3 regions of the Quisquiliibacterium sp. genome follow, and region 2 is predicted to be linked to each of the others. Evidence: predicted binding sites of a transcription regulator. Region 2 holds the regulator's gene; each other region holds the start of a gene.

Region 1 (10,088 bases), on a different contig from region 2:
CGATGGCGCGCACCTTGCCCGCGCGGATCAGCTCGGCGAAGGTGCCCAGCGTGTCTTCCAGCGGGGTGTCGGCATCGTCCTGATGTGCCTGATAGAGATCGATGCAGTCGATGCCCAGGCGCTGCAGCGAGGCATCGACCGCGCGCCGCAGGTAGGCCGGCGACAGGCCCTTGTTGCCCTCTCCCATGTCCATGCCGGCCTTGGTCGCGATCAGCACCTGGTTGCGCCGGCCGCTGCGCGCCAGCCACTGGCCGATCAGGCTCTCGGACTCGCCGCCGCGATGGCCAGGCACCCAGCGCGAATAGACATCGGCGGTGTCGATCAGGTTGCAGCCAGCATCGACGAAGGCATCGAGCAGCTGGAAGGAGCGGGCGGCATCGGCCGTCCAGCCAAAGACATTGCCGCCGAAGGCAAGCGGAACCGCCTTCAGGCCGCTGCGACCGAGTTCACGGGTTTGCATGGATTGACCTCGCGGGAGAATCCCGCAGGCCGGCGCGGCCGCGCGGGGGACCGTTCAGAGCTGCTCGGGGTTGGTCACCGAGCGTAGCACGACCTGCTCGCGGCCCTCGCGCTCGCGGGTGCTCAGCCACCAGACCGCGCCCTTGCGCACGCTCCAGTCCATCTCCTGACCGGCCATCAGCAGGCTGGCCAGGCGCCCGATCATGGGCTGGTGGCCCACCAGCACCACGGTGCCGCCGCAGCCCTCGGTGCCCTGCGGCCAGTTCGCGGCCGCGAGGTAGTGCGCGACATCGACATCCGGGGCGAGATGACGGTCGATGCGGTAGTCGATGCCCAGCGCGTCGGCGGTCTGGCGGGTGCGCTGCGCAGGGCTCGCCAGGATCAGGCAGCGCTCGGGCAGGCGCGGCCGCAGCCACTGCGCCATGGCCTGCGCCTGCCGCCGGCCGCGCGCGGTGAGTTCACGGGCGAGATCGGGCTCGGCATCCTGCGCCTCGGCATGGCGCCACAGAATCAGGTTCATCGGGTCTCCGGGAAACGCGCCCGAGCATGATCGCCGCACATGGCAGCGAGATGTCGATGGCGGAAGAGGGAACCGGGGCGGATGGGGGCGGGTCGGAGCGCGCGGGGTCCGGGCGCGTCAGTCCTGGCGCGTCAGTCGGCTCGCGGCGGCGCAGCCGCTGGCGCCTGCTGAAGCCGCTGATACTTGGCCATCAGCGCCTCGTGCGATTCCGGCCACTGCGGGTTGAGCGGGATGCAGTCCACCGGGCAGACCTGACGGCACTGCGGCTCGTCATGGTGACCGACGCACTCGGTGCACAGCGCCGGGTCTATCTGGTAGATCTCGGGGCCCATCGAGATGGCATCGTTCGGGCACTCCGGCTCGCAGACATCGCAGTTGATGCACTCGTCGGTGATCATCAGCGCCATGACGGTTCAGGCCTGGCGGGCCCGCTCGGCGATCTTGGCCTGCAGGTGGCGGAACACCACCGGCGAGACAAACTGGGCGACGTCGCCACCCAGGGTGGCGATCTCGCGCACCAGCGTGGCCGACACATGCCGGTATTCGTCGGTGGGGGTCATGAAGACCGTCTCGATCTCGGGCATGAGGCGGCTGTTCATGCCGGCGAGCTGGAACTCGTAGTCGAAGTCGGTCACCCCGCGCAGGCCGCGCACCACCACCCGCGCGCCCTGGGCGCGCAGCAGGTTGACCAGCAGGCCCGAGAAGCGCACCACCCGCACATTCGGATAGATGGCCAGCGCCTCGCGGGCGATCGCCTCGCGCTCGGCCGGCTCGAAGAGCGGACTCTTGCCGCGGCTGTCGGCCACCGCGAGCACCACCTCGTGGAACAGGCTGGCGGCGCGGCGCACCAGTTCCTCGTGCCCGCGGGTGATCGGGTCGAAGGTACCGGCATAGACGGCGACGACGGGGGTCATGGATTCTCCTGGGGCTGGATGGCGAGCAGATGGTAATGCACCTGCCCGGCCGCGGCCCGCCGCGCGATGCGGGCATCCGGACCGAGCCAGTCGCGCACCTGCGCCTCGTCGAGCGCGGCCTCGGACTCGACATAGACCCAGGCCGCCGCCGGATTCAGCAGCGGCGCCAGCACCGGCAGGACGCCGGCCAGCAGGTCCTGGCGGAAGGGCGGATCGACGAAGACCAGGTCGAGGAGCACACCGGCGGCGCGCAGACGCTGCAGCAGGCCGAGCGCATCACCGGCGTGCAGGCGCACCTGCTCGGCGGCGCCGAGCCGGTCGATCGCCGCCTGCAGGGCGCGGCGCGCGGCCGGCGCGGTCTCGGCCAGATGCACCAACGCCGCGCCCCGCGAAGCCGCCTCGAGCCCGAGGGCGCCGGTGCCGGCGAAGAGATCGGCGCAGACCAGACCGGTGAGGTCCTGGCCGAGCCAGTTGAACAGGGTCTCGCGCACCCGGTCGGGCGTGGGCCGCAGGCCAGGGGCGTCGATCACCGGCAGCAGGCTGCGCCGCCAGCGGCCGCCGATCAGGCGCACGCGCTGCGGCGCGGCGCGCGGGGCGCCAGGCGGCGGGGTACGGGGGGGCTTGGCGGGCATCGCGGAATCGGGCAAGGGTGAGCGGACGGCAGGGGTAGAATTGTCGCGGAAATCATGTTCGGATTCCTAAGACGCAAGCCCCCGCCGGCCGCCCAGCCTGCGCCCCCTCCGGTCGACAGCCCCGCCGCGCCAGCCGCGGGCCCGGCCTCGCCGATCCTGCCTTCGGTCGCGGCGCCGGCTCAGGCACTGGCGCCCGCCCAGGCCCCTGCCTCTGCCCTCGTGGCGGCGCCAGCCGCGGCTGCCGAGCCCGCGCCGGCCCGCACTGGCTGGCTGGCCAAGCTGCGGCAAGGCCTGTCGCGCACCAGCGGCAACCTCGCCGGCCTGTTCGGCGCGGCCCGCATCGACGAATCGCTCTTCGAGGAGCTCGAGACGGCGCTGCTGGTCAGCGACGCCGGCGTCGAGACCACGCGCGTCCTGCTCGAGGGCCTGCGCCGGCGGGTCAAAGACCAGCGCCTCACCGACGGCGCCCAGGTGCGCGAAGCTCTGCGCGTCCTGCTCACCGAGATGCTCCTGCCGCTGGAGCGTCCCATGGACATCGACCGCGCCGCGCCGCTGGTGATGATGATCACCGGCGTCAACGGCGCCGGGAAGACCACCTCCATCGGCAAGCTCGCCCACCACCTGCAGGGCGAGGGCAAGACCATCCTGCTGGCCGCCGGCGACACCTTCCGGGCCGCGGCGCGCGAACAGCTCACGCAGTGGGGCGAGCGCAACGGCGTGCAGGTGGTCTCGCAGCAGGGCGGCGACCCCGCGGCGGTGGCCTTCGACTCGGTGAGCGCAGGCCGGGCCCGCCAGACCGGGGTGGTCATGATCGACACCGCCGGCCGGCTGCCCACCCAGACCCACCTCATGGACGAGCTGCGCAAGATCCATCGCGTGCTCGGCAAGGCCATGGAGGGCGCCCCGCATGAGAGCCTGCTGGTGCTCGACGGCAACACCGGGCAGAACATGCTGGCCCAGGTGAAGGCCTTCGACGAGGCAGTGGGCCTCACCGGCCTGGTGGTCACCAAGCTCGACGGCACCGCCAAGGGCGGCGCGCTCGCGGCCCTGGCCCACACCCGGCGCGAGCGCCCGATCCCGGTGTACTTCATCGGCGTGGGCGAAGGCCTGGATGACCTGCAGGCCTTCTCGGCCGCCGAGTTCGCCAGCGCGCTGCTCGACTGAGCTTCAAGCTGCTGGGTCGCCCTCCGGGCCGCATCCCGAACCGGGGCCGGGCAGGCCGCCGGATTGAGCCGGCGCAACGCTCGCGCACGCCCAGCCTCCGATTGTCAGGAAGCATTGGCACTCTCTACCCATGAGTGCTAATATTTTTGTGTGCTGCAACAAAAGGCACGCCCACGAAAGGAACCTCATGGCCACCCTGACTCCGACCGCTCTCGTCCCCGCCGGCGCCCAAGGCGTTGCGATGGCCTTGCCGCCCGTCGGGAATCTGGATGCCTACATCTCGGCGGTCAATCGCCTGCCCATGCTCTCGCCCGAGCGCGAGACCGAACTCGGCCGGCGCCTGCGCGACCATGCCGACCTGACCGCCGCCCGCGAGCTGGTGATGTCGCACCTGCGGCTGGTGGTCTCGGTGTCCCGGCAGTACCTCGGCTACGGCCTGCCCCACGCCGACCTGATCCAGGAAGGCAACATCGGCCTGATGAAAGCGGTCAAGCGCTTCGACCCGGAGCGCGGCGTGCGACTGGTGTCCTTCGCCCTGCACTGGATCAAGGCCGAGATCCATGAATACATCCTGAAGAACTGGCGCCTGGTCAAGGTGGCCACCACCAAGGCCCAGCGCAAGCTGTTCTTCAACCTGCGCTCGCAGCGCACCGATGCGCACACCCTGTCGGCCGGCGAGATCGACGCGATCGCGGCCCGGCTCAATGTCAAGCCGGCCGATGTGGCTGAGATGGAAACCCGCCTCACCGGGCAGGACATGGCCCTGGAGCCGACCGGCGAGAGCGACGAGGACAGTTTCGCCCCGATCGCCTACCTGGCCGCGCCGCAGGCGGAGCCCAGCGAGGTGCTCGAGCGCCGCGAGCGCGACCGCCTGCACGGCGAGGGTCTGTCGCAGGCGCTCGCCACCCTCGATCCGCGCAGCCGCCGGATCATCGAGGCCCGCTGGCTGCGCGACGAGAGCGAGGGCGGCTCGCTCACGCTGCACGACCTGGCCGACGAGTTCGGCGTGTCGGCCGAGCGCATCCGCCAGATCGAGGTCAAGGCCATGCAGAAAATGAAAGCCGCACTCGCCGAAGCGGTCTGAGGCATTGAAAGGTCGGGCAACCCTGCCCGACCGACACGCAAGCCTGCGGGCTCGGGACTCCCGGCGGCGCGTTGCGCGCCCCGGCCCCGGGTCGGCGGGCACCCGGTCGGGGTGGCTGCCCCGGCTGGATTGCCTGACATCGGCATCACGGCTTCCCCCCTTTGGCCGTCCTTGGCGCATGCCATCGACGGCCGTATTTTTTTGGCGAGGCCCGGACCCCGCGGTTCAGCCGAGCCGAAAGGCGTGGGTGCGATCGCGTTCGAGCTGGGCCACCAGACCAAGCTCCCAGTCGAGGTACGCGCGGAAGGCGGCGTCGCGCCGGGCGAGATCGCGGTGGGCGTAGGGGCTGAACCAGTGATCATCGTCGCCGCTGAGCACTCCCCGGTCGCCGCTGCCAACGGGCAGGCCGGCGGCCACCCAGGCCTGGGTGCCACCGGCAATCGCCCGCGCATCGCGCCCGGTGCGGGCCACCAGCTCGGCTGCCACCAACCCGGCCAGGACACCGTCGGCCGACGCGATCAGGATCGTGGCCTGCGGCGGCGCATCGGCAAGGAACTCGCTCAGGCGATCGGGCACGCAGAAGCGCGCACCCGCCACATGCCGCCGCTCGTAGGGCGCGCGCCGATCGACATCGAAGGCCAGCGTCGAGCCCTCGGCCAGCAAGGCCGCGGCCTGCGCCGGTGACACGCAAGGCACTGCGGGATGAGGCCGCAGCACCTGCAGGGGCTCGGGCCCGGTGACCCGGGGCGCATCGGCCGCGGGCCGATACAGCCAGACCTCGCCGACGCCGAGTTGCGCCAGCCAGGCGGCCGCGCTCAGGGCGCGCACGCCGTCGTGGTCTGCCAGCACGATGCGCGCACCGCGGGTGCCGATGAATTCATCGGTGGCCTGCACCAGCTGGCCACCCGGAGCCCATCGCCAGCCCGCGAGGTGAGCGGTCTGGTACTCCTCGCGGGTGCGCACATCGAATCGGTAGAGGGTGCGATCGGCCTCCTGCTGCCAGCGGGCGAGCACGGCATCATCCACCCAGCCCACGCCGGCGCGACCCGCCATCGCCTGCGCGCGGTCGCGGGCCTGCGCGAGGCTCCCGGCACCCGGCTCGGGCAGCGCCGCGCGCCGCCCACGGGCGAGTTCGCGCCCCGCCAGCAGCCAGGCCATGGTGCCGTCGCGCAGCGAGACCACCGGGTTGGGAATGCCGGCATCGATCAGGGTCTGGGCGCCGACGATGCTGCGGGTACGACCGGCGCAGTTGACCACCACCAGGGTGGCCGGATCGGGGGCAAGCTCGCCAATGCGGTAGACGAGTTCGCCACCCGGCAGGCTGTGCGCGAAGGGCAGGCTGAACTGCGCGAACTCCTCGGGGGTACGGCTGTCGACGACCACCAGGTTCTCGCCGTCGGCCAGTCGCCGGGCGAGCTCGTCGGCATCGATGGACGGGGTGTGGTGCTGGTGCTCGATCAGCTCGCCAAAGGCCTTGCTCGGCACATTCGTGCCGCTGAACAGTTCGCCGCCCCAGGCGACCCAGGCCTGCGTGCCGCCGTCGAGCGCCGACACGCTCGTCCAGCCCAGCGAGCGCAGCGTGGCAGCGGCCTCGTCGACCCGCGACCCATCGCCATCGACCAGCACCACCCGGGTGTCGCGCCGCGGCACCAGGCGGTCGATCAGCAGGCCCAGCCGCCAGGCCGGGGCCGAGACCGCCAGCAGCAGGTGACCATGGGCGTAGACGCCGGTCTCGCGGACATCGAGCAGCGCGATCTCGCCGCCATCGGTGAGCCAGGTCTGGAGCTGGGCGGGGCTGAGGCGCGCGGGCGGCACCGACGCGGGCCGGGGCGCAGAGGCAGGGTTGGCAGTCATGCCGGCCACGCTACGCCGGGCAGCGCCGTGCGGCAAGCCGGCGGGGTCCGCGGCCGGGGCGGAACGCGCGGTCCGGTCGGGCGGCGCCGCGGCGACCGGTCACGCGCCCGCGGACGATCAGCCCGCCGAGGGCGGCTCGGTCATGGCCGCGTCGACCACCGCCCGCCCCAGCGTGGGCGCGAACTGCGCGATGAAGGCATAGACATAGTCGCGCAGATAGCTGCCGCGGCGCACCGCGAGCCGGGTGAGGTTCACCGCGAAGAGGTGCCGGGCATCGATGGCCGACAGCGCGGTGTCGCGCGCCTCGTCGTGCGCGATCGCGGCAATGATGCCCACCCCCATGCCGAGCTCGACATAGGTCTTGATCACATCGGCATCCATGGCCGAGAGCACGATGTTCAGGGGCAGGCCGGCACGGCGGAAGGCATCGTCGATGTGCCGGCGCCCGGTGAAGCCGGTTTCATAGGTGACGATCGGAAAGTCCGCCAGACGCGCCAGCGTGAGCGCCTCGCCACGGGCCTGCGCCAGCGCCAGGGGATGGCCGCGCGGCACGATCACCGAGTGGGTCCAGCGATAGCAGGGCAGCGCGGCAAGCTCGGGGAACTCGGCGAGAGCCTCGGTGGCGATGCCGATGTCGGCATCACCGTCGATCAGCCACTGCGCGATCTGGCGCGGCGAGCCCTGGTGGATGTGCAGCGCCACCTCGGGATGCGCGGCGCTGAAGTCACGCACCGCCTGGGGCAGCGCGTAGCGCGCTTGCGAGTGGGTGGCGGCGATGGTCAGCGTGCCCCGGCCCTGCGCGGCGAAATCCTCGCCAGCCCGGCGCAGATTCTCGGCCTGCTGCAGCAGCGACTCGATGATCGGCAGCACCGCCTCGCCCGGGCCGGTAAGCCCGGTGAGGCGCTTGCCGGCCCGGTGGAAGAGCGCCATGCCGAGCTCATCCTCGAGCTCGCGGATCTGGCGGCTGACGCCGGGCTGGGAGGTGTGCAGCACCTGCGCGACCTGGGTCAGGTTGAAGCCGCGACGCACGGTCTCGCGCACGGATCGCAACTGCTGGAAATTCACGATGGGAGCCGCAGGATGAGGAAGCCGCGGATTGTGCGGCGCGCCGCGTGCCTGGCCAAAGACCGTTTGGCACTATGCATGGTGCGGCCGCGCATAAGCGGCCACGCGCCGGCGGCGGATGCCCTCGGCTCAGCCGGCCGCCTGCAGCAGCGCGAAAGGCGCCGCCCAGCCCACGATGCCACCCTGCGCGACGATCATCTCGATCGCACTGTCGCGGAAATGCGGAAAGTAGCTCGCGGTGGCGTCCGACACCAGCAGGCTGTCATAGCCGCGGTCGTTGGCCTCGCGCATGGTGGACTGCACGCAGACCTCGGTGGTCACACCGGCGAAGATCAGCCGCTCAACGCCCCAGTCGGTCAGGAGCCGGCTGAGCTCGGTGCCGTAGAAGGCGCCCTTGCCCGGCTTGGCCAGCACGCACTCGCCGGGCAGCGGCGAGAGCTCGGGGATGAAATCGCTGCCCGGCTCGCCGTCGATGAGAATGCGGCCCATCGGTCCCGGGTCGCCGATACGCTGGCTGGGCAGTCCGCGCTCGCGCTTGGCCGGCGGGCAGTCCGACAGATCGGGCCGGTGGCACTCCTTGGTGTGCACGATGCGCAGGCCCTGCGCGCGCGCCCAGTCGAGCAGCGCCCGCGCGGGCGCGACCGCCGCGCGCAGGTGCGAGACATCGTTGCCGAGCGACTCGCCGAAGCCGCCGGGCTCGAGGAAGTCGCGCTGCATGTCGATCATCATCAACGCGGTGCGAGCCGGCCGGAACCGGAAGGGCGAGGGACGGGCGGACACTTCCCGCCAGGCGTTCGGATCAGGCATGTCCACCCATGGCCTTGCCGATGCGGTCCCGATCGGCTTCGGGTTGCAGGGATTCGAGCACGATGCGCCCGCCATTGATGACGAGCACGCGGTCGGAGAGCTCGAGCAGCTCGTCGAGGTCCTCGCTCACCAGCAGCACCGCGCAGCCCGACTCCCGGGCGTCGCGCAGCCGCTGGTGGATCTCGGCCGAGGCCTGGAAGTCGAGGCCGAACACCGGGTTCATCACGATCAGCAGCCGGGCATCGCGGGAGAGTTCGCGCGAGAGCACCGCGCGCTGGATGTTGCCGCCGGAGAGCCGCTCGATCGGCTCGTCGGGGCCGCGGGTCTTGATGCGGAAGGCCTCGATCGCCTGCTCAGCGGCGCTGCGAAACGCCGCCGGCCGCAGCCAGCCGCCCACCGACCAGGGCGCGCGATCGAAGTCACGCAGGGCGAGGTTGCCGGCCACCGACATGCCCGGCACGCAGGCGTTGTGCAGCGGCTCCTCGGGCAGCGCCGCCACCCGGTGACGCAGGTAATCGGCCCGGCTCGCCCGGAACGGCTCGCCGAAGACCCGCACCTCGCCGGCGGCGCGCGCGCGCTGACCGGTGAGCGCCTGCACCAGCTCACGCTGACCGTTGCCGGACACGCCGGCCACACCAACGATGCTGCCGGCGGCCACCCGCAGGTCCAGGCCGCGCACGGCCGGCAGACCGAGATCGTTGTTCACCGCCAGACCGTGCACCGCGAGCGGCAAGGATGCGGCGGACGAGCCCACGGCAGCGCTGGCCGCGGAACCCGCGGCAGTCGGCGGCTCACCCGCCTGGGCTGCGGCGTGCGACTGAACCGGGGCGGGTCGGCGCGCCGTGGCACCCGCCAGCGACTGGCCGACCATCAGCGTGGCCAGACGGTCGGCATCCATCTCGGCCACCCGGCCGGCGCCGGCGAGCTGACCGCGGCGCAGCACGGTGACCTCGTCGGCGAAACGCTCGACCTCGCGGAACTTGTGGGTGATGAGCAGCGCGGTCATGCGCCCGCCGTGCGCGAGATCGCGCACCGAACTCAGCAGCTCGTCGGCCTCCTCGGGGGTGAGCACCGAGGTGGGCTCGTCGAGGATGAGAAAACGGTTGCGGGCATAGAGCTGCTTGAGCAGCTCGGTCTTCTGCTTCTCGCCCGCGGACAGGTCGGCCACCCGGGCATCAGGGTCGACCCGGAAAGGCACGCTGCCCAGGAAGTCGTCGAGCTCGGCGCGCTGACGGCGCCAGTCGATGCGGGCCGGCAGGCCGCCGCGGGCCAGGGCAAGGTTCTCGGCGACGGTCATCGAGGGCACCAGGGTGAAGTGCTGGTAGACCATGCCGATGCCGAGCTCGCGCGCGCGCTGAGGCGAGGCGATCTCGGTCTCGCGGCCTTCGATGAGGATGCTGCCGCCATCGGGCCGGTGAAAGCCCACCAGGCATTTCACCAGCGTGCTCTTGCCCGCGCCGTTCTCGCCGAGCAGGGCATGCACCGTGCCGGGCTGCACGGTGAGCGAGACCCGGTCCAGCGCGACGAAGTCCCCGAAGCGCTTGGTCAGATCGTAGGTGGCCAGCGCCAGCGCGCCGCTGGACGCGCGT
Region 2 (10,088 bases):
AGGCCTCCCGCTGCAGCGCGGACTTCGGCGCCCCCGGCGATCGGAATCAGGCGTCGACCGGATGCCGGTCAGCCCCTGAGAGCGTGCGCGGGCCTTCTTCCTCGCGGATGAGTTCCGGCAGCCAGCGCTGGGTGAAGTCTTCGGCGCTCATGGCGGCGCTGTAGGCAAAGCCCTGGGCGCAGCTCACGCCGAGCTGGCGCAGGTGCGCCCCCTGGGCGCGGGTCTCGACCGCCTCGGCGATCAGATGCACGCCGGTCTGGCGGCTGGCCAGCACGATCGCGTCGAGCACGGGACGCATCACCGAGTCGGTTCCGATGGTGGCGACGATGCGGTTGTCGATCTTCACCAGATCCACCGGCAGGCGCTCCAGCCAGCGCGTGCCGCCGTAGGCGGTGCCGAAGTCGTCCAGCGCGATCAGGAAGCCGGCGTCCTGCAGTCGGGCCAGCCGCGGCGGCAAGGCGGGGTCGCGCGCGTCGGTCTCGCTGACCTCGATCACGGTGTACCAGCGTCGCCCGCCCGGCCGCGCCAGTGCGGTGAAGCGCTCGCAGTCGGCCTCGCGCATCAGCTGCGCGCCGGTGAAGTTCACGCTCAGCATGAAGCCCTCCCCGAGGTGTTCGCAAGCGTCGAGCTGGTCGGCCACCGCCCGAAAGCAATGCTCGGTCATGTCGGTGATCAGACCGGTGGCCCTGGCCAGCGGCAGGAAGCTGGCCGGCCCGACCAGACCCTCGGTGGGGTGACGCCAGCGCATCAGCATCTCGGCACCGACGCAGCGGCCGCTGGCAAGCTCGATGATCGGCTGCAGATGCCCTTCGAACTCGCCGCGGGCCAGCGCGCGGCTCAGGCCCTCGCGGATGTCGTCGTCGGGCGAACGGCGCTGGCGCAGCGCCACCAGGCCGAGCAGGGCACAGGCCAGCGCGCCAGCGGCTGCCAGCGGCATGGCCGGCCGGCTGCGCTCCCACAGACCTCGTGCATCGAATCCGGCCTGAACCACATGACCGTGGCGCGGTGATCGCACGAGGGTGCTGAGCAGCAGCTCGTCCGAAGCGGCGCTGCTGGCTGCGCTGTCGGAGAACACGCTCAGGCGCATGGGATCGGAGGGCAGGGAGATCCGGCCACTCACCACGCGCGCCGGGCTCCCGGTGGCGCCGAGCTGATCGACATCGGCGTCGAGGATCTCCACCCGGCGGCGCGCTTCCTGGCGCAGTTCGCCCTGCGCCAGGGCCACGGCGAGCATGACGCAGGCCAGCAGGAAGGCGAGCGCCGGTGCGGCCACCCAGGCCAGCCACCGCAGTGCGCCTTCCATGGTGCGGGCAGGGAAAAGTTCGTGAAGCGCCATCGGGAAGAAGGAGGATCTGACCCGGGATCAGACCCCTTTTCCGGGCTTTGCGCCGCTGGTGGCCGACGGGAGGCGAGGAATGCGCAGCAGCCGGTGACCCGAGGGCCCGGCGGCGGCGCATTGCCGATCACCGGCCGGTGCTGCCGGGGCTGCCTCAGGCGCCCGCGAGCAGCTCGCGGGCGTGCTGACGGCTGGTGGCGGTGATCTCGGCGCCGGCACGCATGCGGGCAACCTCGTCGATGCGGGCCTGGCGATCGAGCGCCGCGATGCGGCTCACGGTGCGCCCGCCGGCCTGCGCCTTGCTCACCGACAGGTGCTGGTGCGCGCGCGCCGCCACCTGCGGCAGGTGGGTGACGCACAGCACCTGCCGCGCCTCGCCCAGCGTTCGCATGAGCTGCCCGATGGCCTCGCCCACCGCGCCACCCACGCCGGCGTCGGCCTCGTCGAAGATCAGGGTAGGCACCGGATTGGCCTGCGCGGCGAGCACCGCCACCGCCAGGCCCACCCGCGAGAGCTCGCCGCCCGAGGCAACCTTGGCCAGCGCTCGTGGCTGCGTGCCGGCGTGACCGGCGATGCGGAACTCCACCCGGTCGATGCCGCCGGGCCCCGGATCGGCGGTCTGCACATCGACCTCGAAGCGCGCGCCAGCCATGCCCAGTGGCTGCAGCCGCGCGCTCACCCCACGGGCCAGGCGCGTGGCGGCTTCGCGGCGCGCGGCCGACAAGCGATCGGCCGCGGTCTGGAAGGTCTGACGCGCAGCCGCTTCCTCAGCCCGCAGCCGTTGCGGGTCGGCCGCGGCCTCGAGCTCGGCCAGCCTGGCGCGCGCGCCGAGCAGCGTGCCGGCCAGAGCTTCTGGTGCCAGCCGCAGCTTGCGGGCCAGCGAGAAGGCCTGGCCGATGCGCTGGTCGAGCTGCGCGAGCCGCTCGGGATCGAGATCGAGCCGGTCGGCATAGGCCGACAGCGCAGAGGCGGCTTCGTCGGCCTGGATGCAGGCATTCTCGAGCATCAGCAGCGCCTCGCCCAGCCGGGCGTCGATGGCCGCGAGCGGCCTCAGCCGCTGGGTGATGGCCTGCAGTCGCCCGCTGATGGCGTCGTCGCTCTCGGCCAGGGCATCGACCGCGGCTTGCGCGCCTTCGAGCAGGGCTGCGGCATGGGACAGCCGGCGGTGCTCCTGGTTGAGGGTCTCCCACTCGCCTTCTGCCAGCGCGAGCTGCTCGAGCTCGCCGAGCTGCCATTGCAGGCGCTCGCGTTCGAGGTCGAGTTCGCGCGCGGCAGCCTGCGCCTGCGCGAGCCGCTCCTGCGCGGCCCGCCAGCGCCCGAAGCCGGCGGCCACCTCGGCGGCGAGGGGCAGCTGCTGTGCGAAGGCATCGAGCAGGTCGCGCTGGCCGCCGGCGCGAAGCATGGATTGGGCGGCATGCTGGCCGTGGACATCGACCAGCTGCTCGCCGAGTTCGCGCAATTGCGCCACGGTGGCGGGATGGCCGTTGACCAGGGCACGCGAGCGGCCGTCGGTCTCGATCAGGCGGCGCAGCATCACGGTACCCGGATCGCCGGCAAGATCGCGCTCGGCCAGCCAGGCACCAAGCGCCGGGGTGAGCGCGAACTCGGCGACGATGTCGGCGCGGGACGCGCCCTCACGCACCACGCCGGCATCGCCGCGGCCGCCCAGCGCGAGCTGCAGCGCGTCGATGAGGATGGACTTGCCGGCGCCGGTCTCGCCGGTGAGCACGGTAAAGCCCGGCCCGAACTCGAGTTCGAGCGTGTCGACGATGACGAAGTCCCGCAGGCGCAGGGCAAGCAGCATGGCAGGACGACCCGCCCTCAGGCGGCCGGGCGCGACAGGACGGGCAGCTCGTGCCAGTTGAGCTTGCCGCGCAGGGTGGCGAAGTGGCTGTAGCCGGCCGGGTGGAGCAGGTGCACCTTGAACGGCGCGCGCTCGATCACGATGTCATCGCCGACATGCAGATCGCTGAACACCTGCATGTCGGCGGCCACGCGTGGCTCGCGGCCGTCGACCACGCGGATGTCGATGCGGACATCGTCGGGCAGCGTGATCGGCCGGTTGGAGAGCGACTGTGGTGCGACCGGCACCAGCACGATGCCGGCCAGCCGGGGATGCAGGATGGGCCCGTTGGCCGACAGCGCATAGGCGGTGGAGCCGGTGGGCGTGGCCACGATCAGGCCGTCGGCCCGCTGGCTGTACATGAACACGCCATCGACCCGGGCCTGCAGCTCGATCATGCCGGTGCGCGAGGACCGGTTGACGACGACATCATTCATGGCCAGCGCGCGCCAGACCTCGCGGCCATCGCGCACCACCCTTGCGACCAGCATGGTGCGGTCTTCCGAGGAGTAGCTGCCATCGAGGATGGCGCCGAGCGCTGCGGGCCACTGGTTGAGCGCGATGTCGGTGACGAAGCCCAGGCGGCCGTGGTTGATGCCCACCAGCGGCACCTGGGAGCGCGCAAGCTGTCGGGCCAGGCCGAGCAGGGTGCCGTCGCCGCCCACCGCGATGGCCAGATCGGCCTCGCGGCCGATGCGCTCGGCATCGGCGGCCTCGAGCTCGGGTCGGCCGATGGCCTCGAAGGTGTCGGCCTCCACCAGCACCCGGATGCCGCGGCCGGCGAGAAAGCGTGCGATCTCGAGAAGCGCCGGCGCCACCCCTTCCGACTGATAGCGGCCCACCAGCGCGACGGTTCGGAATGCCTGGGTCATGCGGGGGATTAAACCATGAATCCCCCGGAGCCCACCCCGGCCGGACGGCCGACCCGAAGGGCGGATCGCCCACGGCTTGCGCGGGTTTCGCAGTCCAATAGAATAGGTCCGTCATGCGAGAACTCGACAGCCGCGCCAAGACGCTGCTCAAGACCCTGGTAGAGCGGTACATCTCCGATGGTCAGCCGGTGGGCTCGCGCACGCTCTCGCGTCACTCCGGACTCGATCTCTCGCCGGCCACCATCCGCAATGTCATGGCCGATCTCGAGGAACTCGGCCTGATTTCCAGCCCCCACACCTCGGCCGGCCGGGTGCCTACGCCCCGCGGCTACCGGCTGTTCGTCGACACCCTGCTTACCGTCCAGCCGCTCGAGCTCGGCCAGACCGAGCGCATCCATGATCGCCTGCAGGCCGAGGAGCCCCAGCGCCTGCTCTCGGCCGCAGCGGGTCTGCTGTCCAGCCTGTCGCAGTTCGCCGGGGTGGTCACCACGCCGCGTCGCTCCTCGCTGTTCCGGCAGGTCGAGTTCATGCGGCTGTCCGAGCGCCGGGTTCTGCTCATCCTGGTGACGCCGGATGGCGATGTGCAGAACCGCATCCTCGCGGTCGAGCGCGACTACTCCGGGCCCGAGCTCACCGAGGCGGCCAACTACCTCAATCATCATTTCGCCGGTCTCGATCTCGAATCCATCCGACGCCGGCTGCAGACCGAGCTCACCAGCCTGCGCGACGACATCACCCGTCTCATGACCCGCGCGGTCGAGGCGGGCGGCCGCGCCCTCACGGAAGAGACCGAGCCCATGGTCATCTCCGGCGAGCGCAACCTGCTGGGCGTAGCCGAACTCTCCGACAACATGGAGCGCATGCGCCGGCTGTTCGATCTCTTCGAGAAGAAGACCGGCCTGCTCACACTCATGGATGCCTCCAGCCGGGCCGATGGCGTGCAGATCTTCATCGGTGGCGAATCATCGCTCGTGCCCATGGATCAGGTCAGCGTGGTGGTGGCGCCCTATGAGGTCGAGGGCCGCATCGTGGGCACGCTCGGTGTCATCGGGCCCACCCGCATGGCCTACGAGCGGGTGATCCCCATCGTGGACATCACCGCGCGGCTGGTCTCCAGCGCGCTCAGCCACAACGTGGCCTGACAGCGGCGTCGCCCGGCTCAGTCGTCCCAGGTCTGTGCCAGCAGCCGCTTCAGGTCGGCCAGGCGCGCGTCGCCCAGGCGGGCGGCAATGTCAGCCTCGATCCGCTGGATCATCTGCGCGCCGGCGCGGTTCACCAACCTGCCCTTCTCGGTGTAGCGCACCAGCTTGGAGTTGCCCCGCTGCGGGTCGTCGGCGGTCTCCAGGATGCCGCGGCGGGCGAGTTCGGCCACGGTCTTGTGCACCGCCTGACGCGAGATGGCCAGGCGGCGGGCGAGTTCGGCCATGCTCATCGGCTTGCCGCCCATGTGGGCGAGCAGGCGGCTCTGCGCCGGCGTGATGTAGGCATGCTCGCTGCGGCGCACGTTCTTCATGATTTCGCGGGCGAACCAGTCGGAGCGCTCGAGCAGCAGCTGTTTGAGGTTGGGCTCGGCCATCGGAATCCATCTCGTCAACAACGGTTGACAAGTTCATTTTGCTGGACTATCGTGCGCCTTGTCAACCAAGGTTAACGAGTCCGGTGTCGCCGAGCCGGCTCCCGGTCCGTCGGGCGCAGTGCCCGACCTTATAATCGGCCGTTCAGCCGGGCTTGCCCGGCACCACCCCACCGAGACCAGCCCATGAAGATCCTCGTGCCCGTCAAGCGCGTCGTCGACTACAACGTCAAGGTCCGCGTCAAGAGCGACCAGACCGGTGTCGACATCGCCAACGTCAAGATGTCGATGAATCCGTTCGACGAGATCGCCGTCGAGGAGGCGGTCCGCCTGAAGGAGAAGGGCGTGGCCACCGAGATCATCGCGGTCAGCTGCGGTGTGGCCGCCTGCCAGGAAACCCTGCGCACCGCGCTGGCCATCGGCGCCGACCGCGCGGTGCTGGTCGAGACCGATGTCGAGCTGCAGCCGCTGGCCGTGGCCAAGCTGCTCAAGGCGCTCATGGACAAGGAAGGCGCCGGCTTTGCCATCGTCGGCAAGCAGGCCATCGATGACGACGCCAACCAGACCGGCCAGATGCTCGCCGCGCTGGCCGGCATCCCGCAGGCCACCTTCGCCTCCAAGGTCGAGATCGCCGATGGCAAGGCCAAGGTCACCCGTGAGGTCGACGGGGGTCTCGAGGTGGTCTCCATGAGCCTGCCCGCGGTCATCACCACCGACCTTCGCCTGAACGAGCCGCGCTATGTCACGCTGCCCAACATCATGAAGGCGAAGAAGAAGCCGCTCGACACCGTCAAGCCGGCTGACCTGGGCGTGGATGTCGCGCCGCGCCTGAAGACCCTGAAGGTGTCCGAGCCGCCGGGCCGCAAGGCCGGCATCAAGGTGGCCGATGTGGCCACGCTGGTCGACAAACTCAAGAACGAAGCGAAGGTGATCTGACATGGCTGCCCTGGTTATCGCCGAACACGACAACGCGTCGCTCAAGCCCGCCACCCTCAACGCGGTCACCGCCGCAGCCGCCACCGGCGGCGAGGTGGCCATCCTGGTGGCCGGCCATCAGTGCGGCCCGGCCGCCGCTGCCGCGGCCCAGGTGGCCGGCGTCTCGCGGGTGCTGGTGGCCGATGCGCCCCAGCTCGCCGACCAGCTGGTCGAGAACATTGCCGAGCAGGTGATCGCCGTGGCCGGTGGCTTCAGCCATCTGCTCGCCCCGGCCACCGCGCACGGCAAGAACGTCATGCCGCGCGTGGCCGCCCGCCTCGATGTCTCGCAGGTCTCCGACATCATCGGCGTCGAGACGCCTGACACCTTCACCCGGCCCATCTATGCCGGCAACGCCATCGCCACCGTGCAGTCGGCCGATGCGGTCAAGGTGATCACCGTGCGCACCCCCGGCTTTGACGCCGCGCCCGCCACCGGCGGGTCGGCCCAGATCCAGGCGGTCGATGCCGTGGCCGACTCCGGCAAGTCGAGCTTCCTCGGCCGCGAGATCGCCAAGAGTGACCGCCCGGAACTCACCGCCGCCAAGGTGGTGGTCTCGGGTGGTCGCGGCATGGGCAGCGCCGAGAACTTCAAGCGGCTCGAGCCGCTGGCCGACAAGCTCGGTGCGGCCATGGGCGCCTCGCGCGCGGCGGTCGATGCCGGCTATGCCCCCAACGACTGGCAGGTCGGCCAGACCGGCAAGATCGTTGCGCCGCAGCTCTATGTGGCGGTGGGCATCTCGGGCGCCATCCAGCACCTGGCGGGCATGAAGGACTCCAAGGTGATCGTCGCCATCAACAAGGATGCCGAGGCGCCGATCTTCGGCGTGGCCGACTACGGCCTGGTCGCCGACCTGTTCCAGGCGGTGCCCGAGGTGGCGTCCGCCCTCTGATCATCCGGGTCATCCCCGCGGAGACTGCCCATGAGCTATCAGGCCCCGGTCAAGGACATGCTGTTCACCATGCGCGAGCTCGCCGGGCTCGCGTCGGTGCGCAGCCTGCCCGGTTTCGAGGATGCCACCGACGACACCGTCGAGGCGGTGCTGCATGAATCGGCCCGCTTCAATGCCGAGGTGCTCGCGCCCCTGAACTGGACCGGCGACCTGCAGCCGTCCTCGGTTGCCGACGGGGTGGTCACCACCACGCCGGGCTTTCGCGACGCCTTCCGGGGTTTCGCCGAGGCCGGCTGGCAGGGTGTGCAGCATCCTGCGGCCTTCGGTGGGCAGAACCTGCCCAAGCTGGTGGCCACGGCCTGCATCGAGATGCTCAACAGCGCCAACCTGTCGTTTGCGCTGTGCCCGCTGCTCACCGACGGCGCCATCGAGGCCCTGCTCACCGCCGGCAGCCCCGAGCAGCAGGCGCTGTTCATTCCGCGCATGATTGCCGGCGACTGGACCGGCACCATGAACCTCACCGAGCCGCAGGCCGGCTCCGATCTCTCGCAGGTACGCAGCCGGGCCGAGCCGCAGCCCGATGGCAGCTACCGGATCTTCGGCCAGAAGATCTACATCACCTATGGCGAGCACGACATGGCCGAGAACATCGTCCATCTCGTGCTGGCCCGCACGCCGGGCGCGCCCGAGGGCGTCAAGGGCATCTCGCTGTTCATCGTGCCCAAGTTCATGGTCGGCCAGGACGGCAGCCTGGGCGCGCGCAACGATGTCTACTGCGCCTCGGTCGAGCACAAGCTCGGCATCAAGGCGAGCCCCACCGCGGTGCTGCTCTACGGCGACGGCAAGTTTCCGCTCGCCTCGCCCGGCGGTGGCGCGGCCGCGGCCGGTGCGGTGGGCTGGCTGGTCGGCCAGGAGAACCGCGGCCTCGAGTACATGTTCGTGATGATGAACGCCGCCCGCTTCGCGGTCGGCATGCAGGGCGTGGCGGTGGCCGAGCGCGCCTACCAGAAGGCAGTGCAGTACGCGCGCGACCGGGTGCAGAGCCGCGCGGTCGAGGGTTCGCCCGGGCCGGTGGCGATCATCGCCCACCCCGATGTGCGCCGCATGCTCATGACCATGCGTGCGCTCACCGAAGGCGCCCGCTCGCTCGCCTATGTGGCTGCGGCCGCCTACGACGCCGCCCATGCGTCACCGGATGCCGACACCCGCAAGGCGAACGCGGCCTTCTATGAATTCCTGGTGCCGATCGTCAAGGGCTTCTCCACCGAGATGAGCCTCGAGGTCACCTCGCTGGGCGTGCAGGTGCATGGCGGCATGGGCTTCATCGAGGAGACCGGCGCCGCGCAGTACTACCGCGATGCCCGCATCCTGCCCATCTACGAGGGCACCACCGCCATCCAGGCCAACGATCTCATCGGTCGCAAGACCGTGCGCGATGGCGGCCAGACCGTGCGCGGCGTACTCGGGCGTGTCGCGCAGACCCTGGCCGAGCTGCCGGACGATGGTGAACTCGGTGGCATCCGGCGGCGCCTCGAAGAAGGCGCGCACGCCCTCGGCGCAGCGGCCGACTATCTGGTTGCCCAGGGCAAGGCCGACCCGCGGGCCACCTATGCCGGCAGCGTGCCCTACCTCATGCTGTGCGGCACCGTCCTTGCTGGCTGGCAAATGGCCCGCGCCGCGCTGTCTGCCAGCCAGCAGCTGGCTGCCGGTGCCGATGACGCCGACTTCCTGAAAGCCAAGATCGGCACGGCTCGCTTCTATGCCGACCACATCCTGTCGCGTTCGCTGTCGCTGCGCGCAGCCATCGTCGACGGCGCCAGCGGTACGCTGGCGCTCGAGGAAGCGATGTTCTGACGCCACGCCCCGGTGCGCCGGGGTCTGGACAGATACTGGATATTCATCCACTATCAAGGGGTGAGCCACACCCCTGCATCCGCCTTCCTGCGTCCCGCCCGCCCGGCAGCCGCGCCGCCGGTCGGCTCGGTCATGGCCGGGCAGGCGGTGCAGGTATGCCGGGGCCGCGGCGCGGTTTCAAGCCCCCAGCCGCGGTTCAACCAGCAGGTTCGTGAGGCCGAGCCTGATGGCTGGCTGAGTGTCCCAGAGCCCTCGATGGCGGTCACCCGTATCGCCACCGAGACCGCGCGCAGCCTGATCAGCCGCAACCAGTCGCCGGACGTCTTCTTCGACCAGTCGGTCAATCCCTATCGCGGATGCGAGCATGGCTGCATCTACTGCTACGCCCGGCCCAACCATGCCTGGGTCGGTCTGTCGCCAGGCCTTGACTTCGAAACCCGCCTGTTCGCCAAGGTCAACGCGCCGGAAGTCCTCGCCCGCGAGCTCGATGCCCCGGGCTACCGCTGTGCGCCCATCGTGCTGGGCACCGCCACCGATGCCTACCAGCCCGCCGAGCGCGAGTTCCGCCTCACCCGTCAGCTCATCCAGGTGATGGCCGAGCGCCAGCACCCGCTGGCCCTGATCACCAAGTCCAGTCTGGTCGAGCGCGACATCGATCTGCTCGCGCCCATGGCAGCCGCGGGTCAGGCTGCCGCCTATGTCACCGTCACCACCCTCGATCCCGATCTCGCGCGGCACTGGGA
Region 3 (10,088 bases), on a different contig from region 2:
TCGGCTCACCGGCTTCCAGCAGATGCATGTCCAGGCCGTTGATGCCGGGCAGCATGCGGCTGCGGATGCCGGGCGGCAGGGGCAGGGGGGGCAGGGTGGTGCTCATCGGTGAGGCTCGATGCCGTCGGCAAAGCCGCGAGTATCGTCGAAAAAGCCGCGGGGGACCGCGGCATCGCCCCAAAGAAAAAAGGCCCGCTCGCGCGGGCCTCTGGGTTGGCGGGTCGATGCGCCCCGCAGGGCGCACCGGCTGCCAGTCCGGGCTTACATGTCCATGCCGCCCATGCCGCCCATGCCACCCATGCCGCCCATGCCACCGGGCATGCCGCCGGCCGCCGGCTTGTCTTCCGGGGCCTCGGCCACCATGGCGTCGGTGGTCAGCATCAGGCCGGCCACCGAGGCGGCGTTCTGCAGCGCGGTGCGGGTCACCTTGGTGGGATCGACCACGCCCATGTCGACCAGATCGCCGTAGGTGGCGTTGGCCGCGTTGTAGCCGAAGTTGCCCTTGCCCTCGAGAACCTTGGCCACGACCACGCTCGGCTCGTCACCGGCGTTGGACACGATGGCCCGCAGCGGCTCCTCGATGGCGCGCAGCACGATCTTGATGCCGGCGTCCTGGTCGGGGTTGTCGCCGGCGATCTTGACCACCGCGCGGGCACGCAGCAGCGCCACACCGCCGCCGGCCACGATGCCTTCTTCGACGGCCGCACGGGTGGCGTGCAGGGCGTCTTCGACGCGGGCCTTCTTCTCCTTCATCTCGACCTCGGTGGCGGCACCCACGCGGATGACGGCCACGCCGCCGGCGAGCTTGGCCACGCGCTCCTGGAGCTTCTCGCGGTCGTAGTCGCTGGTGGCTTCCTCGATCTGGATGCGGATCTGCTTGACCCGGGCCTCGATGGCGGCGGCTTCACCGGCGCCGTCGATGATGGTGGTGTTCTCCTTGGCGATCTCGACCCGCTTGGCGCGGCCGAGGTCCTGGAGGGTGGCCTTCTCGAGGGTCATGCCGGTCTCTTCGGCGATGACGGTGCCGCCGGTCAGGATGGCCATGTCCTCGAGCATCGCCTTGCGACGATCGCCGAAGCCGGGCGCCTTGACGGCGACGGTCTTCAGGATGCCGCGGATGTTGTTGACCACCAGGGTGGCCAGCGCCTCGCCTTCGACTTCCTCGGCCACGATCAGCAGCGGACGGCCGGCCTTGGCCACCTGCTCGAGCACCGGCAGCAGGTCGCGGATGTTGGAGATCTTCTTGTCGTGCAGCAGCACGAACGGATCTTCCAGGACGGCGATCTGCTTGTCGGGGTTGTTGATGAAGTAGGGCGACAGGTAGCCGCGGTCGAACTGCATGCCTTCGACCACATCGAGTTCGTTGTTCAGCGACTTGCCGTCCTCGACGGTGATGACGCCTTCCTTGCCGACCTGCTCCATGGCCTTGGAGATGATCTCGCCGATCTCCACATCGGAGTTGGCCGAGATCGAGCCGACCTGGGCGATTTCCTTGGTGGTGGTGCAGGGCTTGGTGATGTTCTTCAGCTCGGCGGTCAGCGCGGTCACGGCCTTGTCGATGCCGCGCTTGAGGTCCATCGGGTTCATGCCGGCGGCCACGAACTTCATGCCTTCGCGCACGATCGCCTGGGCCAGCACGGTGGCGGTGGTGGTGCCGTCACCGGCGTTGTCGCTGGTCTTGGAAGCGACTTCCTTGACCATCTGCGCGCCCATGTTCTGGAACTTGTCCTTGAGCTCGATCTCCTTGGCCACCGAGACGCCGTCCTTGGTGACGGTGGGGGCACCGAAGCTGCGCTCGAGCACCACATTGCGGCCCTTGGGACCGAGGGTGACCTTGACCGCGTTGGCCAGGATGTTCACGCCTTCGACCATCTTGTGGCGGGCGTCGTCGTGGAAGAGGACCTGTTTGGCTGCCATGTTTCAGACTCCTTGGGATTCGGGAATGACTTGGGTGTGGCTGGATGGAGGGCGATGCCGCCGGGTCACTCGACCACGGCCATGATGTCTTCCTCGCGCATCACCAGCAGCTCGTCGCCGTCGACCTTGACGGTCTGGCCGCTGTACTTGCCGAAGAGGACCTTGTCGCCGACCTTCACGCCCAGCGGGCGCACCTTGCCGTCGTCACCGACCTTGCCGTTGCCCACGGCGAGGATCTCGCCCTGGTCGGGTTTCTCGGCCGCGTTTTCGGGGATCACGATGCCCGACGCGGTCTTCCGCTCGGTGTCGAGGCGCTTGATGATCACGCGGTCGTGGAGGGGACGCAGTTTCATGCCTGAGCTCCTGAAGCTTTGAAGTGGATACGGTGGATTGGCCCGCCGATGGCGTGGCCGGGCACAGGCGGCGACCCGCGGAGGGTCTGGGTGCTGAACGCCACCGACCGGCGGCGTGGCCATCGGTCGGTCGGGTTTGTTAGCACTCGCGCGCTGTGAGTGCTGATGATAAGGCCTGGCGTCTCGGATTTCAAGTCGCCGGCAGGTAGCGCACCGAGAGCACGCCCTGGATTGCCGACAGCGAGGCGAGCACCGGCGCCTCGACGGCCGAGTCGACATCGACCAGGGTGTAGGCCATCTCGCCGCGCGACCGGTTGAGCATGTTGCGGATGTTCAGGTTCGCCTGCGCCATGGTGGTGGAGATCTGGCCGAGCATGTTCGGCACATTGGCGTTGGCGATCGCGATCCGCCAGGCGGATTCGCGGGTGGCCACGGCGTCAGGGAAGTTGACCGCGTTGCGCACGTTGCCGTGCTCGAGGTACTCGCGCAGCTGGTCGGCCACCATGAGCGCGCAGTTGTCCTCGGCCTCGCGGGTGCTGGCGCCCAGGTGGGGCAGGGCGATCGCGCGCGGATGCCGGTGGATGGCCGGGCCGGGGAAGTCGCAGACATAGCAGCGCAGCCGCTCGGCGGCCAGCGCCGCGAGCAGGGCGTTGTCGTCGACCACGCCCTCGCGCGAGAAGTTGAGCAGCACCGCGCCGTTGCGCATGGTCTCGAGCGCCTGAGCGCCGATCAGGTGCCGGGTGGCCGGCACCAGCGGCACATGCAGGGTCACGAAGTGCGAGGCCTTGAGCAGCTCGGCCACGCTGCCGGCCCGACGCACCTGCGAGGGCAGGCTCCAGGCGGCATCGACGGTGATCTCGGGGTCGTAGCCGATCACCTGCATGCCCAGCCGGATGGCGGCCTCGGCCACCAGGCAGCCGATCTTGCCCAGGCCGATCACGCCCAGGGTGTGGCCGGCGAGCTCGAAGCCGGCGAAGGCCTTCTTGCCGTCCTCGACCCGGCTGTCCATGTTGGGGTCGGTGGCATCGAGCCCGGCGACGAACTGCAGCGCGGCCGGCAGGTTGCGCGCGGCCATCAGCATGCCGGCGAGCACCAGTTCCTTCACGGCGTTGGCGTTGGCCCCCGGGGCGTTGAACACCGGCACGCCGCGCGCGCTCATGGCGGTCACCGGGATGTTGTTGGTGCCGGCGCCGGCCCGGCCGATGGCCCGCACCGAGGCCGGGATGGTCAGGGCGTGCATGTCGGCCGAGCGCACCAGGATGGCATCGGGCTCGGCGATGTCCTTGCCCACCTCATAGAGCTCGCCGGGCAGGCGCTTCAGGCCGTGGGAGGAGATCTGGTTGAGGACCTGCACGCGAAAGGGTCTGGCCATGGCGGTTTCCGGGGGGGCTGGCCCGCTGCCGGGCGGACCGGCGGGCGGGCGGGGGGCTGGGCAAGGTGGCGGGCGCCGCGATTCTAGCCGCGCCGCCCGTGCCGCGCGCTGACTCAGCGGCGCATCGACTGCAGGAAGGCCTCGAGCGCCACGGTGTGCTCGCTGGTGTGATGGGCCATCGCCTGGAAGGCCGCCGACATCTCGAGCAGGGTGTCGAGACGGGTGTGCTGGCCTTCGCGCAGCAGCCGCTTGGCCATGCGCAGCGCCGGCCCGGGATTGGCCGCGATCCGCCCGGCGAGCTCCTGGGCGCTGGCCATGAGCTGGTCGTTGGGCACCACCCGCGAGACCAGGCCGCAGGCCAGCGCCTGGGCAGCGTCGATCATCTCGCCGGTGAAGGTCATCTCGGCCGCCCGCGACATCCCGACCACCCTGGGCAGCAGCCAGGCGCCGCCATCACCGGGGATGATCCCCAGCTTCACGAAGCTCTCGGCGAAGCGGGCGCTCTCGCCGGCGATGCGGATGTCGCACATGCAGGCAAGGTCGCAGCCGGCGCCCACCGCCGGGCCGTTCACCGCTGCGATGGTCGGCACATCGAGCCGGTGGAAGGCGAGCGGGATGCGCTGGATCCCGTTGCGGTAGCCCTCGCTGATGCGGTTGGGGTCGCCGGCGGCGATGCCGGTCTTGTTCTGCATGTCCTTCACATTGCCGCCGGCGCAGAAGGCGCTGCCCGCGCCGGTGAGGATCACGCAGCGCACGGAGAGGTCGGCCTGCACCCGCTCGGCGGCGTCGACCACCGCCGCCCACTGTTCCGGGGTGGACAGGGCATTGCGGGAGGCGGGATCGTTCAGCGTGAGCGTGACGACCCCGCCAGTCTGTTCATAGCGCAGGAAATCGGACATGGCGTGTCTCGGAGGGTTCGATGGGGCCGCAAGGATAGCCCGAGGCACCCGGGCTCGCGGCGGATAATCGCCCGGCAGCGGAACCCGCCGGCGGCCGCGATGACCGAGGCTTGCCCCCGTCACTGGCGAGCGCAGGCGTGATGGCCCAGGCTCACACCCGTCACTGGCGAGCGCAGGCGCGATGGCCCAGGCTCACACCCGTCACAGGCGACCGGAGGCGCGATGACCCAGGCTCACACCCATCACTGGCAGGCCCAGCAGCGGGTGCACCACGGCCAGCCGGCGGCGGCCACGGTGCTCGCCGAGGCCGACCTCGCCGGCGCGCAGCGGGTGGTGCTCACCACCACCCGGTCCCTGCGTGACGGCGAACTCGTCGCGGGCATCGCGGCGGCCCTCGGCCCGCGGCTTGCGGGCCGCTTCGATGCCATCCCGGCGCACAGCCCGCGCGAGGCGGTGATCGCCGGGGCGCGCTGCATCCGCGAGGCCCGCGCCGACCTGGTCGTGGCAGTGGGCGGCGGCTCGGTGATCGATGCCACCAAGGTGATGCTGCAGGCGGTCTGGTACGGCATCGACACCGCCGAGGGCCTGTCGGCCATCGTGATGGGCCGGCATGCCGGCGGCGCGATCGCCAGCGGCTGGGACCGCGACCCGCAGCGCCTGCGCATGGTGGCGGTGCCCACCACGCTCTCGGCGGCCGAGTTCAGCCACTCTGCGGGTGTCACCGACGCCGCGCGCGGCCTGAAGCAGTCGTATCGCCATCCGCTGGCGGTGCCGGTGGCGGTGGTGCTCGATCCGGCGGCCACCCTGGCCACGCCCATGAGCCTGCTGCTGTCGACCGGCCTGCGCGCGATGGATCACGCCGTGGAGCGCTGGTGCGCCGCCAGCCCGCAGCCGTTCTCGGATGCGATGTCGCGCCAGGCCATGGAGATGCTGGCCACCGGGCTGCCTGCGCTGCAGGCCGATCCGGCCAGCCTTGCCGCACGCGCGCGCTGCCAGGCGGCAATGTGGCTGTCGATCCTGCCGCAGGGCACCGGGGTGCCGGTGGGGGCCAGCCACGGCATCGGCTACATCCTGGGCGCGGCCTGGCAGGTGCCGCATGGCGTGACCTCCTGCGTGATGCTGCCGGCGGTGCTCGAGTGGAACCACCCGGTCAATGGCGAGCGCCAGCGCGCGGTGGCGCAGGCACTCGGCCGGCCGCAGGCGCCGGCGGGCAGCGCCATGCGCGAATTCGTGCGCGGGCTCGGCCTGCCGTGGCGGCTGCGCGATCTCGGCATCACGCGCAGCGAGCTCGCCGCGATCGCGGCCAGGTTCGATGGCAGCGGACCGATCGCCACCAACCCCCGCCCGGTCACCGGCGCCGCCGATCTCGAGGCCATCCTCGCCCTGGCCTTCTGAGGGGAATCGGATTGCGCGGCCGCTCGGCTGGCTGGCGCATAGATGAAAGTCAATGACCGCCGGCATGCGCCCGGCGAAGATGGTCATGCCGGTCGGTCTACCGGGCGCCGCCGGCCCCGCGATCCGCCCGTAACCAGGAGTGCCTCGCCATGTTCAGGAAGATCCTCGTTCCCACCGACGGCTCGGAGCTCTCCACCGCCGCCGCGACCGCCGCGATCAAGCTCGCCGAGGAGAACGGCGCGTCGGTGTTCGTGCTCAATGTGCAGCCCACCTATCAGCCGCCGCTGGTGGCCGAGGTGCCGGTGGCCGACTACTTCTCGAAGGACGAGTACGACAAGAGCGCGATGGCGGTCGGCACCCGCGTGGTCGAGGCGGTGCAGGCCAAGGCCAAGGCCGCCTCGGTGCCCAGCCATGCCCTGGTGCGCCTTGATCCCAGTCCCTGGGAGGCGATCATCCGCACCGCCCGCGAGGAAGGCTGCGATCTGATCTTCATGGCCTCGCACGGCCGTCGCGGCATGGCCGGGCTGCTGCTGGGCAGCGAGACCCAGAAGGTGCTCACCCACTGCAAGATCCCAGTGCTGGTCTACCGTTGAGCGCATGGGCGGGCCGGCCCCGGTCCGGCGCCCGAGCCTGCCGCCCGGGTCTTGCCCGGGCCAGGCGTCCCCGCTCAGGCCAGGCGTCCCCGCTCAGGCCAGGCGCGAGTAGCGCGCCCCCGAGGGCGCCTGCTTCAGGAAGCGGTCGAAGGCCATGGCCACCGCGCGCACCAGCAGACGGCCGCGCGGCAGCACCTCGATGCCGCACTCGTCGATGCGGATCGCGCCGGCCTCGCGCAGGGGTTCCAGCTCGCGCAGGGCCTCGCTGAAGCGGCGTCGCGGATCCACGCCGTGTGCCTGCTCGATGGCCTGCCAGTTCACCCGGAACTGGCACATCAGCGCCTGGATGACATCGCGCCGGATGAAGTCATCGCCGCCCAGCGCAAGACCGCGCGCCACGGGCAGCTCGCCCTGGCCAAGCCGCTGGTAGTAGGCCTCCAGGGTCTTCTCGTTCTGGGCGTACACCCCGCCAATCGCCGAGATCGACGACACCCCCAGGGCGATCAGGTCGCCGCTGTCATGCGAGCAGTAGCCCTGGAAGTTGCGATGCAGCCGGCCCTCGCGCTGGGCCAGGGCGAGCTCGTCGTCGGGCCGGGCGAAGTGGTCCAGGCCGAGGTGGGTGTAGCCGGCCTGGGCAAAGCGCGCCACCGCCAGCTCGAAGAGCTCGGCGCGCAGCACCGGCCCGGGCAGCTCGGCCGGCTCGATGCGCCGCTGCGGCTTGAACACCTCGGGCAGGTGCGCGTACTGGTAGAGCGCCACCCGGTCGGGCGCGGCCTCGATGGTCTGATCGAGCGTACGGGCAAAGCCGGTGAGGCTCTGGCGCGGCAGGCCGTAGATCAGGTCGGCATTGATCGATCGAAAGCCCGCGGCACGGGCCTCGTCCATGATCAGGCGGGTCTGCTCCCAGGGCTGGATGCGGTTGACCGCGGCCTGTACCGCCGGGTCGATGTCCTGGATGCCCAGGCTGATGCGGTTCAGGCCGAGTGCGCGCAGGCTGCGCAGCCGCGCCGGCGAGACCGATCGCGGATCGACCTCGATCGAGTACTCCCCGTCATCGGCGAGCATGAAGTCGCGCCGGATGGCCGAGAACAGCTGGGCGAATTCCGCGTCGAGCAGGAAGGTGGGCGTACCGCCGCCGAAGTGCAGATGGCTCAGGCGCTGCCCGCGACCGGTCAGCGAGACCACGAGGGCGAGCTCGGCCTGCAGGGCCTCGACATAGCGCGCCGAGTGCTCCTGGCGCCGGGTGCCGATCTTGTTGCAGCCGCAGTAGTAGCAGATGGTGCGGCAGAAGGGCACATGAAAGTACAGGCCCAGCGGTGCCTGCGGGCGGCCGGCTCGCTCGAGCAGCGCCTGGGTCAGCGCCGCCGGCGAGAAGTCCGGCTCGAAGCGGTCGGCGGTGGGGTAGGAGGTGTAGCGGGGCCCGCGTCCGCCGAACCGGGCGAGCAGCCCGTGATCGATCTCGAGGCTGACCGGCTGGATGGCGGTGGTGGGCATGGCGCCAGTCTCGGCTCGACCGAGGCCCGACGCATTGAAAATCCGCAATCCCCGGCGTCAGCGGCCGGCATCGCGCTCGGGTGTGGCCGAGATCCGGTGGATGCTCAGGTCGGCGCCCTCGAACTCGGCCTCCTCGTCGAGCCGGATGCTGCTCAGTGCCCGCAGGGCGCTGTAGATCAGCGCGGCGCCGAGCACCGCCACGCCGATGCCCAGCGCGGTGCCCGCGAGTTGCGCGCCCAGGCTCACCCCGCCGATGCCGCCCAGCCAGGTCTGACCGAAGATCCCGCAGGCGATGCCGCCCCAGGCGCCACACAGACCGTGCAGCGGCCACACGCCGAGCACATCGTCGATGCGCAGCCGGTTCTGGGTGAGGGTGAACATCCGCACGAAGAGCACTCCGGCCACCGCGCCGGTGGCGAGCGCCCCCAGCGGATGCATCACATCCGACCCGGCGCACACCGCCACCAGGCCTGCCAGCGGACCGTTGTGCACGAAGCCGGGGTCGTTGCGGCCGGCCAGCGTCGCGGCGAGCGTCCCGCCGACCATCGCCATGAGCGAGTTGACCGCCACCAGGCCGCTGAGCTTGCCCACCTCCTGCGCGCTCATCACATTGAAGCCGAACCAGCCCACGGTGAGGATCCAGGCACCCAGGGCCAGGAAGGGAATGCTCGAAGGCGGATGGGCACTGACCCGGCCATCCTTCTGATAGCGACCTCGACGCGGGCCGAGGAAGAGCACCGCGATCAGCCCGATCCAGCCGCCCACCGCATGCACCACCACCGACCCGGCAAAGTCGTGGAAGGCCACGCCGAAGGCGGCGGTCAGCGCGTCCTGCACGCCGAAGCGGTTGTTCCAGGCCATGCCCTCGAAGAGCGGGTAGACCAGGCCCACCATGAGGCCGGTGGCGATGAGCTGCGGGCCGAATCGCGCGCGCTCGGCGATGCCGCCCGAGACGATCGCCGGGATGGCGGCCGCGAAGGTGAGCAGGAAGAAGAACTTGACGAGGTCGTAGCCGTTGCGCTGGGCGAGCGATTCGGCGCTGATGAAGAAGTGCGTGCCGTAGGCGATCAGGTAGCCCACCAGGAAATAGGCCAGGGTGGATACCGCGAAGTCGACCAGGATCTTCACCAGGGCATTGACCTGGTTCTTGTAGCGGACGGTGCCCAGTTCCAGGAAGGCGAAGCCGCCGTGCATCGCCAGCACGAGGATGGCACCGAGCAGGATGAACAGGGTGTCGGTGCCGCTTTTCAGTGCGTCCATGGGGGTTCCTTGGAAAAGACGCACTGACAACGCACAAAATATGCCCGTAAATGGGCGAGATGGTCCGTTTTGGCGGCCTTGGCCTGATCCCAGAGCGGTGGAGCCGTGCGGGTCTGCCCTGTCGGTCGGCCCGCAGCGGTCGGCAAGCCGTCCTTGTATGCCTTGATTTGGTGCATGACGCCCGAATGACGGGATTCATGCACCACAAGAAGGCTTCAGTCGGCGTCGGCCACCGGCACCGTGTAATTCAGAGCCAGGCGTCCGCCGTCCGGGTACACGGTCTGGCCGGTCATGTACGAGGCGTCTTCACTCGCCAGGAACACCGCCACCCGCGCCACCTCGTCGGGCTCGCCAAGCCGGCCCATCGGCGTGCGCGAGAGCAGGCGGTGGCGGGCCTGCGGCGAGCCCATCACCGCCTTGCGGGCCAGATCGGTGGCGATGGTGCCCGGGCCGATCGCGTTCACCCGGATGCCGTGCTGGGCCAGCCCCATGGCCATCACCTTGGTGAGCTGGTTGACCGCGCCCTTGGACACCACATACGGCACCTGGTCGGGCAGGGCCAGGATGGCGTTCACGCTCGACATGTGGATGATCGCGCCGCCCGCACCGCGCGCCACCATCGCGCGGGCTGCCGCCTGCCCGAACAGGAAGTAGGACTTCAGGTTCACCGACAGCACCCGGTCGAAGTCGGCCTCGGTCAGGTCCAGGAAGCTGGCCGCGTGGGTGATGCCGGCGTTGTTGAGCAGGATGTCGAGCTGCCCGAAGCGTTCGACGGCGGCCTGCACGCAGGTCTGCGCGAAGGCGG

What was found. The regulator HrcA, encoded in region 2, represses chaperone genes, less so after heat shock. The targets are predictions, from matches to a motif close to TTAGCACTCNNNNNNNNNGAGTGCTAA.
Region 1: a site for HrcA is predicted at 3,804-3,830, ahead of rpoH (RNA polymerase sigma factor RpoH). Genes of this name have one in related genera too.
Region 3: a site for HrcA is predicted at 2,410-2,436, ahead of groES (co-chaperone GroES). Genes of this name have one in related genera too.

Annotation. Positions count from the first base shown of each region.
Region 1 covers NZ_CEXFHW010000004.1:36,660-46,747, reverse strand. Annotated here, with positions in the region: gene AC2H6A_RS01100 (aldo/keto reductase) at 1-460, opposite strand, end outside; gene AC2H6A_RS01095 (SixA phosphatase family protein) at 515-979, opposite strand; gene AC2H6A_RS01090 (YfhL family 4Fe-4S dicluster ferredoxin) at 1,111-1,386, opposite strand; gene coaD (pantetheine-phosphate adenylyltransferase) at 1,393-1,893, opposite strand; gene rsmD (16S rRNA (guanine(966)-N(2))-methyltransferase RsmD) at 1,890-2,525, opposite strand; gene ftsY (signal recognition particle-docking protein FtsY) at 2,580-3,689, shown strand; gene rpoH (RNA polymerase sigma factor RpoH) at 3,931-4,773, shown strand; partial or broken gene AC2H6A_RS01065 (rhodanese-like domain-containing protein) at 4,999-6,597, opposite strand; gene AC2H6A_RS01060 (CysB family HTH-type transcriptional regulator) at 6,745-7,692, opposite strand; gene AC2H6A_RS01055 (cysteine hydrolase family protein) at 7,822-8,418, opposite strand; gene AC2H6A_RS01050 (ABC transporter ATP-binding protein) at 8,492-10,088, opposite strand, start outside.
Region 2 covers NZ_CEXFHW010000065.1:8,209-18,296, reverse strand. Annotated here, with positions in the region: gene AC2H6A_RS09300 (EAL domain-containing protein) at 47-1,303, opposite strand; gene recN (DNA repair protein RecN) at 1,491-3,140, opposite strand; gene AC2H6A_RS09290 (NAD kinase) at 3,158-4,051, opposite strand; gene hrcA (heat-inducible transcriptional repressor HrcA) at 4,165-5,193, shown strand; gene AC2H6A_RS09280 (MarR family winged helix-turn-helix transcriptional regulator) at 5,211-5,627, opposite strand; gene AC2H6A_RS09275 (electron transfer flavoprotein subunit beta/FixA family protein) at 5,811-6,560, shown strand; gene AC2H6A_RS09270 (electron transfer flavoprotein subunit alpha/FixB family protein) at 6,562-7,491, shown strand; gene AC2H6A_RS09265 (acyl-CoA dehydrogenase) at 7,522-9,345, shown strand; gene AC2H6A_RS09260 (PA0069 family radical SAM protein) at 9,478-10,088, shown strand, end outside.
Region 3 covers NZ_CEXFHW010000094.1:432-10,519, reverse strand. Annotated here, with positions in the region: gene AC2H6A_RS11735 (alpha/beta fold hydrolase) at 1-106, opposite strand, end outside; gene groL (chaperonin GroEL) at 262-1,917, opposite strand; gene groES (co-chaperone GroES) at 1,983-2,270, opposite strand; gene AC2H6A_RS11720 (phosphoglycerate dehydrogenase) at 2,461-3,642, opposite strand; gene AC2H6A_RS11715 (crotonase/enoyl-CoA hydratase family protein) at 3,756-4,541, opposite strand; gene AC2H6A_RS11710 (iron-containing alcohol dehydrogenase) at 4,764-5,936, shown strand; gene AC2H6A_RS11705 (universal stress protein) at 6,086-6,529, shown strand; gene hemN (oxygen-independent coproporphyrinogen III oxidase) at 6,623-8,023, opposite strand; gene AC2H6A_RS11695 (ammonium transporter) at 8,081-9,283, opposite strand; gene AC2H6A_RS11690 (SDR family NAD(P)-dependent oxidoreductase) at 9,499-10,088, opposite strand, start outside.